DNA from 2 places in the Paenibacillus sp. FSL W7-1279 genome. Region 2 is predicted to be linked to the other one. Evidence: riboswitches for the same ligand, from Rfam matches in the RefSeq annotation. Region 2 holds a riboswitch; the other holds the start of a gene.
The links. Region 2 has a riboswitch for cyclic di-GMP ahead of MKY82_RS25645 (transglutaminase-like domain-containing protein). Riboswitches for the same ligand answer to the same signal wherever they lie in the genome.

Region 1: linked by a shared signal. The riboswitch ahead of MKY82_RS17430 (amino acid adenylation domain-containing protein) and the one ahead of MKY82_RS25645 (transglutaminase-like domain-containing protein) in region 2 are both predicted to bind cyclic di-GMP.

Annotation. Positions count from the first base shown of each region.
Region 1 covers NZ_CP150215.1:3,933,678-3,938,757, reverse strand. Annotated here, with positions in the region: gene MKY82_RS17435 (hypothetical protein) at 1-1,870, shown strand, start outside; cyclic di-GMP riboswitch class I at 2,445-2,539, shown strand; gene MKY82_RS17430 (amino acid adenylation domain-containing protein) at 2,745-4,904, shown strand.
Region 2 covers NZ_CP150215.1:5,692,671-5,697,750, forward strand. Annotated here, with positions in the region: gene MKY82_RS25640 (collagen binding domain-containing protein) at 1-1,750, opposite strand, end outside; gene MKY82_RS25645 (transglutaminase-like domain-containing protein) at 1,924-2,724, opposite strand; cyclic di-GMP riboswitch class I at 2,738-2,826, opposite strand; cyclic di-GMP riboswitch class I at 2,884-2,970, opposite strand; gene MKY82_RS25650 (ABC transporter permease subunit) at 3,242-4,195, shown strand; gene MKY82_RS25655 (carbohydrate ABC transporter permease) at 4,208-5,080, shown strand, end outside.

The DNA.
Region 1 (5,080 bases), 1.8 Mb from region 2:
CCAAACGCTGTTTGAATATGATCCCGCATCCGACCAGACCAGAATCCTTAAATCCTTCAAGACTTCTTCGAAAGAGTCTCATATCCGCAGCCTTGCTTACGATTCCGATCGTCAAGTGATCTATGTGGGGGGAGCCGATGTCGCCAAGCTTTATCAATACAATCTCGCAAGCGGAAGATCCACCGCGCTTCATCCGCCTGAATTTAACGGCATGACTTCGGTTTATGATCTCCGGTATGCAGGGGGCAAACTTTTCGTGCGCGTGGATCCAGGACCCGTTATGTGTGTCTATGATCCCGATACCTCCAGTTGGATCGTAAATAAAAATACGGCCTATAATGCCCGGGGATTCTCACCAATATCGCCAGACGGCAAAACGGTGTTCTACACCTATTATGAGACTCTCCCGGGAGGCGGGCAGCAGTGGTCGCTTTATTCGTATGATGTGAATACGGGGGTTTACGGCTCGCTGGGCGTGGATGTCAAAGGAGCAGGCGTCGCTTTTGGTTATGTTCAGCTGGATCAGGCAAAGTATCCGGGCTGGACCTTGGTCGGATTGGCCGGAAATAGCGGCAGGGCATTTTATTACAATCTGGAAACCGGTTTGATTGAGACGCCGGAGCTTCCGTTTCCGGCACAGTTTGTGGAATTGTTTAATATCGGGAAGAGCACAGACGGGCAGATTCTGTCTTCGGGCTTCATTTCAGGCGGGGGAATGGGAATTTACTCGCCGACCCGTAACGAGACCAAGCATTATCCTCAAATCGGTCAAGTCGAAGGGTTCGGTTCATTGAACGGAAAGATGTATCTCGGTGTTTATCCTAGAGCGACCCTCTTTGAATACGATCCAGCCAAACCTTGGAACCGGACGGACCCATCAGAACCGAATAATCCGCTGCGGCTTGGTCAGTTGGGTTCGGAGCAAGACCGGCCCGTAGCCATGCTCGGGGTCGAGGAAGAAAACCTGTTATACATCGGTTCCTATCCAATTGCAGGCAAAACAGGCGGGGCACTTACCGTCTACAATCCTGTTACCGGAAAGTTTGATGTGAAGCGCGACATTATATCCGGTCATTCGATCAATTCGTTGCTTTACCAAAATGGAAAGCTGTTTATGGCCACCGGCGCGATGACCGGCGGAGAGGGGAAACTTGCCATTTACGATACAGCATCAGGCCGAGTAGAGCTGGAACAGGTACCTGTTCCGGGCAAAAAAGCAGTAACCTCTTTGATATGGGGCCCGGACGGTAACATATGGGGAATGGCGCTGGGGGCTCTGTTCATCTATGATACGGAACGCCAAGAGATTATTTACAGTGAGGATATGTTTCCTACAGCAGATTATGCACACAGCAATCCTCGATTGACCATTGGAACGGACGGCTATGTGTACGGTACCATTTATACGGGATATGTTGCTGACCATACTTATACGAGCAAGATGTTTAAGATTGACACAGCAAGCAAATCGCTGTCCATCTTGTTGGAGAGCAATGCGGAAAAGCTGGCGCAGGACGACTTTGGCAACTTCTATTTCAAATATGGCAGCGAGCTAATGAAGTATAGCGACCCGAATCTGGTCATGCCGCTGGACAAAGTACAACTCGAGGCTGAATCGCTCCAGCTTCACCCGGGAGATGAGGTCGGTTATTCCTACGAAGTCTTCCTTGAGAGAGGAAGAACGACTAAGGAGTTATCCGGCGCTCACATTGAGTATTTGAGCAGCCGTCCGGATAAGGCGGCGATCGACCCCAAAGGAAAGATTATCGCCAAGCATCCGGGGCAAGCCGAATTGTCGATTCGAATTACATTGAACGGGGTAACAGTTGAATCCAATAAAATCAAGGTGAAAATAACCGGACCTTTTTAAAACTGTTCATGACATATAGCAATATGAGGCCGTTGTCCTGGACAACGGCTCTTTATTTTATTATCCAGTGATCCATTAGACCGGGAACTTGAAGGATGGAATTACCAAGTGGGTTGAACTTATGAAAGTTTTCTGATCGGAAGCGAGATGTCCTTACCAGTTAAAGACGGTAATTTAGTCCCGTTTGACAAGAGGCAAAAGTTATAGTGTTTGATGATTTCTGCTGTCGCAATTAGGTCAATGGATATAGGAGTGAAGTTAAAAAATAGAACTATTTTCTTGATCAGCCATCATCTAATATCCAAGTAATTACAGAAAATCGCAGCCTTTCTTTTGAACAGAATAGCTTTAATACATAGTTAAATGAAGTGTAGTGAAGTCGAGGAGTGGAAAAAATTAGTAAAGATTAACTATCACGACCTAGTGTTTCATGAGGGTTATCAATATCATCAAAACCATTCTTGAAAGACAATATTGAACAAAAGACCTATCGATTTTCATTTGGAAACAAGATACAGTAATTGTAAATCGAATACATAATATAATCATGGTTTACAATTTAAATACTATTTTTGTACGACAATAGCAAACCCACCGAAAGGTGGCGACGCAAAGCTATAGGGGCTAATGCGGGATCTACTGCGACCGCAATGCCAGCCAGTTGCCGAATACAACGGGAAACCTCCGTTTTATTCATTATTTTGAATTGAAGAAAGGGGTTTTTTTGACGTTCCAAAAAACAACGGTGGCTTCGCTATAAAAAACTAGTTTGGGGTTGAAGGGGGACATTACTTGATCGCAGAATGCGAAGAGGATTTTTCTGTTCGTTAACAATCAGACATTAATGAATCGATTATCCGGGAGGTTGATGGTCATGGAACAAACGACTTGTGATGTATCAATTGACGAATTGCCGAGGGGGGGATGGGCCAACGATGAAGGAAACCAGGTTCGTTTTTCCCTGGATTTTGCAACGACCCGAAAACTCCATGAACTTGCGTTCAATTTCGGAATAACTGTGGATATGGCACTTATGGCTTGTTATGCGATCCTGCTTGCCAAATATACCGGCGAGGATGATCCTGTAATTGGGTATCTGTTGGAAAGACAGATGTTTCCTATACGTTACTCTCCTACTGTACATAAGCCATTAGGTAAGTTTCTGATAGAAGTCAAGCATACCACGATGCAAGCACTCGAAGATCGGAATATGCGAAAGAATTTGAGCGGCAACCCGTTCATCAAAGCGGCGTTTACTTGGCAAAACGCCAATGCCACTCCTTATGAATCCGATCAGCTGGGGACGTTTGAGCTTGCTTTGACGGCTTTTAAGAAGGAATTTATCATGATACACCTTGAATATTCGACCCGCTCCTACAGAAAAGAAACGATCGAGCAGATGAGCGGCCACTTGAGCCGAATCGTGCATGAAGTAGTTGATTTCCCCGAGAAGGTGATTGCCGACATACGTATGATGTCGGAAGAAGAGGAGAGACAGATTCAGGCTTTCAGCGGATCCAAGACGGACTATCCTTCCAGCCAAACGGTCCATTACTTGTTTGAGGAACAGGTCCGTTTAACCCCCGATCGCCCGGCGGTCATGACCGAGGACCATCAGATGTCCTATCGGGAATTGAACGAACGCGCGAATCAGCTTGCAAAAGCACTGCAGGATCACGGCATTAAGCCGGAGAGCGTTGTTGGCATTGTCGCGGATCGGTCTGTCAATATGATTGTCGGGCTTACAGCCATATTGAAAGCTGGCGGCGCTTATATGCCCATCGAAGCCGATTTTCCGTGCGAAAGAATCGAATATATGCTCAAGGACAGTCGAGCGGGATTTTTACTGGCTCCTTCCAGCTGGAAGCCTGACATAGCATTTGAGGGAAAAGTAATTTATTGGGACAACGCGCAGCTAAGCCTTGACAGCTGTCCCCATACGATATCTGCAGCAACCTCGCAAAGTCTAGCCTATATCATCTATACTTCCGGATCAACGGGGACACCGAAAGGAGTCATGGTTGAGCATCGTAACATCGTAAGACTGGTCAAGAATACCAATTATTTCAACTTTTCCAAGGAGCATCGAATTTTGCAAACCGGTACAATAACATTCGATGCGTCGACCTTTGAAATTTGGGGATCCCTTTTGAACGGATCTACTTTGTATTTGATGAAGGACACGGACCTATTTGACCTTTACAAATTGAAGGAAACCATCATCGGCCACCGCATTACGGCTTGGTTTCTGACTACGGCTCAATTCCATAATCTGGCCGAACAGGACCCAGACGCCTTTCGTATGTTAGACACCTTGCTAATCGGCGGAGAAGCGTTATCGCCGAAGCACGTAAATGCCGTAAGGAAGAGGTGCCCCGATCTGCGGATGATCCATATGTACGGTCCAACGGAAAACACGACGTTCTCCACTTACTTCCCGATCGAACGTGATTTCGAATCGACCATTCCAATTGGCAGACCAATATGCAATTCATCCGCTTATATTCTTGATAAACAGTTGAAGCTTCAGCCGATCGGAGTAGTAGGAGAGCTTTGCGTCGGAGGAGACGGTATCGCGCGGGGGTATGTGAATCAGCTGGAATTGACAGAAGCCAAGTTTGTGGAACATCCGCTCCTCGGGGAAAGGTTATATCGAACGGGGGATTTGGCCCTGTGGCTGCCGGATGGCAATATCGAAATGATCGGGCGAATCGACGATCAAGTAAAGATCCGAGGGTATCGAGTGGAACCGGGAGAAATCGAGACCCGGCTATTGGAACACAACGCAATCTCGAAAGCCGCGGTAGCCGTCAAAGCAGACGGAAGTGGAAATCCGATAATATGTGCGTATTTTGTTGCGAAACAGGTGTTGTCCGAAACGGAAGTCAAGGCGTATTTAGCCCGGAATTTGCCTGAATATTTCCTGCCTTCACTTGTGGTGCAGATGGAAAGTTTGCCGCTTACCCCTAACGGGAAAGTCGATAAAAAAGCTCTGCCGGACCCTGATCTTCTTCGTCCGATGCTCGTCAACTGAGACGAACCGCTAAACGAAACGCAGCAAATGCTTAAAAAGATCTGGCTGTACAAGGATGTGGAGCAAATCGAGACCGCATTTGACCCGATCTATCGATGTTTATCGTCCAGTCATCACCAATGATGGATGGGAGCACACTAATTTGGGTAGGGAGCAAGGAAGGAAAAAAGTGAACA
Region 2 (5,080 bases):
CCGCTTTTACAGTCACTGAATCCGGAACGAATTCGAGTCCGCCTTGCGGGAACGTATCCGTGATGACTACCTTCTCCATGCTGTATTTGGTGCCGTCCGGCTTTTTATCGCCATTGACCGTGATCTTCCACTTTGCCTTTTTGTTGGCGAAATCGATGTTAGTATTTCCTTTCACCAGAGCACGGCTTCCATAACCCGGGGCTGTTACTTCCTTGAATGCATCACCCGATACAACTTTGTTCTTGACCTCCTGACCTTCGGAGCTCAAGCGGTCAACCGGCATCGTCTGATAAACGATCGTATAAGGCGAATCGATATCCTGCTTGAATTGAAGCTCGAATCCGTTCGTGCCTTTCGCTACAGCGTTATAATCCTCTTCTGAAACCAGGTCTTTGGCATTCGTCGAATTCCCGTTATACACCTTCAGCGAATCGGCATCCCAGGTATGATTCTCACTAAATTCATCCGTAATTACGGCTTGAGCGCTCGGAATCTTCTTCTCGTTGAAATTGTATTTCACCGTCCAAGTAATGACTCCGGTATCCTTATCCTGGCGATACGACTTATTCAAGAATTGGCCGCGATCTACCGTTACGGTCGCCGTCGATTGGGCATTTTCCATCCCTTCGCCTGACAGGACAGCGGTATTCTCAAACCGTGACTGTTGACCGATAAGCTTCGTCGAAAAGCGAATTTCGTAGGCTTTGCTGATCATCTCATCCTGGAATGCAAGCTCCAGTTTGCCGCCGTCGCCCGTTTGGACGGTGTACTTGCCAGCGTCCAGCTTATCACCAAGAAGCGCTGAGCCGTCACCGTTAACCTGCAGGTTATAAACCTCTACGGAATCCGCGATGAGTTCCAAGCCTTCAGGCATTTCATCTGTGAGAACCGCGTGCTTGATTTTATCCAATGATTTGTTGATCTGGACCGTCCAATCGATCTGATCTTTGCCGATCGCTTTCCCTTGCTTCTCGATCAGCTTTCCGCCTTGCGGCTTTAGGTTCACAATGATGGTCTGAACCCCGCCCTTTATCGGAAATGCAATAATGATTTCAGTGCTTCCTTTAACAACTTCCTTCTTAAACTCTGTGCGAATTTCCAGCTTGCCGCTGATGTTGGAATGATTCTCCACGTAATCGTTGAAGGTCATCACAACTTTCCCGTTCCGATCAACCGTAAATCGGCCAACTTCGCCTTGACCGGCAAGGAGCGGTGCGTCAATGTCCGTAAAAATCTCAAACTGCGTCGGCAGCTCGAAAGTGAATATATCCCCATTCTTGTAGCCGTGTCCGTTCGGAAGCTCCCATTCGTAGCTGAGATTAACGGCTGCACCGATGTCCAGGCTGCTGTCCGGATTATACACCGCATCAACCACGGTACCGTTCACATCGGTTAATACGACTTTGGTTAGTATTCCTTCCATGTCGACTGCTGGTGCTGGCGTGTTATATACGTCATCCGTGACTGTCTTTGGCTCGCTAACTTCTAATTCCTGCACGCCAGTCTCTGATCCCTGCACAGTAGCGGCTGATGGCTGCTCGCTACCCGCCGCATTCGCCGTCCAAGCAAATGTGCCCAATAGGGTTTGAAACAGAAGCAGCAGCGCCACAACAATTCCACTTACTTTTTTCTTCATAATCTCTCCCTCAATCTTATCATTACCCTCGTAATATTCGGTTCCGATCTTACTTTTTCGTGCGCTGATTCGTCCCATGCTTCTATCAAAATGCATGCCAATAATGGACTTCACGAGCCATCATCTTCAAGACCTGTTACGGGCGCACGATTCATTGGTGTCTGTATTTTCCTTCAGAACCCAGCGGGCTTCCTGCATTATATCGGCCAAAACTATACAATTTCTATACAAGCGAAATAAGCCTTGGACATAATCGTCCAAAGCTTAATTTTATTGTTACGCATTAATTAGTAGTATTTGGATGCTGAATAGCTGGAGGCATCTTTAATCATTTTGTATCCGGCTCCTTTGCTTTTCCAGCTTGCATCGACGGTTGTGTCAATGGTTACCCACTGCCCGTTCAAATATACTTCATTCCAGGCGTGGTAGACATCGACGTATTCCGAGGTTCCCATGACAAGCTTTGCCGGAATATCGAGGCTTCGGAGCATGGAAGCGAACAGGGAGGCGTAATCGTAGCACATTCCCTTTTGTCCAGCGATCGTGCGGTTGCTATCGGGAAGGTAATCCGTCAGCTTGCTGGATGCCAGAGCGTTGTCGTACCGAACCGTCCCGACGATATATTCGTAGACAGCCTGTACTTTTTCCTTGTCGGAGTGAGCAGTGCGGGTTAGCTTTTTCGCAAGCTGAGCAGCCTTGCCCTCTTCGCTCCAATCGACATTTTGTACAGAGTTCAAAAACACTTGGCTGCTGTTCGTCAGTTGAAGTTTAACTGCCGCTTCCTGTACGATCTTGTATTTGCTGCCGCTGACTTGTTCCAGCACGGAAATCTTGTAGTTCCCGTTGCCCATCTGCAGTGGAAAAACTTCCTGCTGCTTGGCCCTCGAAAGCCCATATGTATATTGATCCTGACCTTTTCCGATCATGAGTTTCGTTTTGGTGCCTGCTTTCACGTCATATCGAATGACGATTGCCCCACGATCCAGTTCCTCCAAGCCCAGCCAATCTTCAGATGGTGCAGCTTGTACAACCGGAGCCCATATCAGTAACGCAAAAAGTCCAATTATCGCGAACATTGCGTTGCGCATGCTGTAACTCCCCTTCGGTGGCCAGGCTGCCATTTGACATTTCGTCAAGAAGGCCCTGTAGCTTTGCGTCCTAGTCTTTCGACAAGTTTGCCATTATCGTATTAGAGTTTCACAGGATTCAGTGGATGTTTGTCCAAAAAAACAAAAAAAGCGTCTTCGTTCGGTAGCTGGCTGTCATTGACGTTTCGTCAAGAAGACCCTGTAGCTTTGCGTCCTTGCCTTTCGACAAGTTTGCCGTTATCGTGAGTAGCTTTTGTGAATACATCATATCAAATATATCCATTTCTATCAATAAAAAAATTAAAATTTGGAATATTGTCTTAGGTCCCACAGAGCGTCTAACCTTGAAAGTTTGGCTCTTGTTAATTAACCGAACAATAGAGCAATAAATCTTTCGAATCTAACGTTTGTTGACTATAGTATCAAGTTTGTTATCTGGAAGCATCGAATCTTCCTCTTATACAATAAAACTAACAAGTGCACGACAAGCGAGATAACACCGTAAGGAGTGACAGACATGAGCTCACAAGCCGAACCCAAAAAACGAAAGCGCTTACGAATACGCTGGCACAAGCAGGATACGGAGCTAACCCTCTTGGCGCTGCCGACCACGATTTGGTACATCCTGTTTAGTTTCTTGCCGATGTTCGGGATCATTATCGCCTTTAAAAATTTCAGGATTAGCGGCGGATTTTTGAGCAATGTGTTTAACAGTCCTTGGATCGGCCTCAAAAACTTCGAGTTCCTATTCAAGTCGAATGACGCCTGGATCATCATTCGAAACACGATCGGATACAACATTGTGTTTATTGTGCTGGGGATCGTTCTGCCCGTCCTATTCGCGATCATGATCGGCCTCCTCCACAGCCGCAAAGCCAGCAAAGTCTATCAGACGATGATGTTCCTCCCCTATTTCCTATCCTGGGTGGTCGTATCTGCGGTAGGCTGGGCATTCTTAAGCTTCGACAAAGGAATTGTCAATCAAATGCTCGTCAGTATGGGCAGCGATCCTATTAACTGGTATATGGAGCCGCAATATTGGCCATTCTTCTTGATTCTCTTAAATGTCTGGAAGGGCCTGGGCTATGGTATGGTCATTTATTTGGCAACCATCACAAGCATCGACAGCACCTATTATGAAGCAGCTGTTATTGATGGCGCTTCGATTTGGCAGCAGACGAGATTCATAACATTGCCCATGCTCAAGCTGGTGATCGTCATGATGTTCATCCTGGCCGTAGGGCGCATATTTTACACCGATTTCGGTTTGTTCTATCAGGTCACGCGAGACTCCAATTCACTGTTCAACGTGGCGACCACCATCGATGTCATGGTGTATAAACAACTGAAAACCGCCACCGTAGGGATGGCATCCGCAGCCGCATTCGTACAGTCTGTTCTGGGATGCGCTACGATTCTGGTCGCTAACTGGATTGTTCGTCGAATCGATCCCGATAGCGCGATGATGTAAGGAGGCAAGACGATGACACCAAAAACCAATTACGAGACGGGCCTTGAGAAGTTTAACCGTACAAACAAAGCCGTCAACCTGTTCTTCAACCTGGTATTTATTATGCTGGCCCTGCTCTGCGTCATACCTGTAATCGTTGTTCTGTCCATCTCCTTCTCCAGTGAGGAGTCCATCCGTGAGACCGGATATCATCTGCTGCCGGTTGCTTTGTCAGCCGAGGCTTACGTTTACATCATCAGGCAGGGAACGATGATTCTGCGGGCCCTCGGTGTATCCGCCCTCGTTACCGTGGTCGGTACCGTGCTCGGCGTATTGCTGACCGCTTCCATGGGTTACGTTCTCTCTCGCCCCAACTACAAGCTAAGGGGTTTTCTCACCTGGGTGGTATTCATCCCGATGGTATTCAACGGCGGCTTGGTATCCAGCTACTTCATTAACACGAATTTACTGGGACTGAAAGACAGCATTTGGGCGCTTATTCTCCCGCTCGCCGTTTCATCGTTCAACGTCATCATATGTAAAACCTTTTTTAAAAGCACGATTCCCGACGGGCTGATCGAATCAGCCGAAATCGACGGCGCGAGCCAGCTGCGAATTTTCTTCTCGATCATTATGCCGATCTCGCTGCCCGTCATCGCCACCATCGGATTGTTTCTCTGCTTTGCTTACTGGAACGACTGGTTTCAATCGATGCTGTATATCGACAACCAGAACCTGTATTCCCTGCAAGCGCTGCTCAACAGCTTAATGAGCAATGTCGATGCACTCGCCAAGAATGCAGCGAGTATGGGCGTTAGCTACGCCATGCTCGTCGCAACGATGCCGAAGGAATCCGCCCGCATGGCGGTCGCCATTCTCATCGTGCTGCCTGTAGCATTCGCCTAC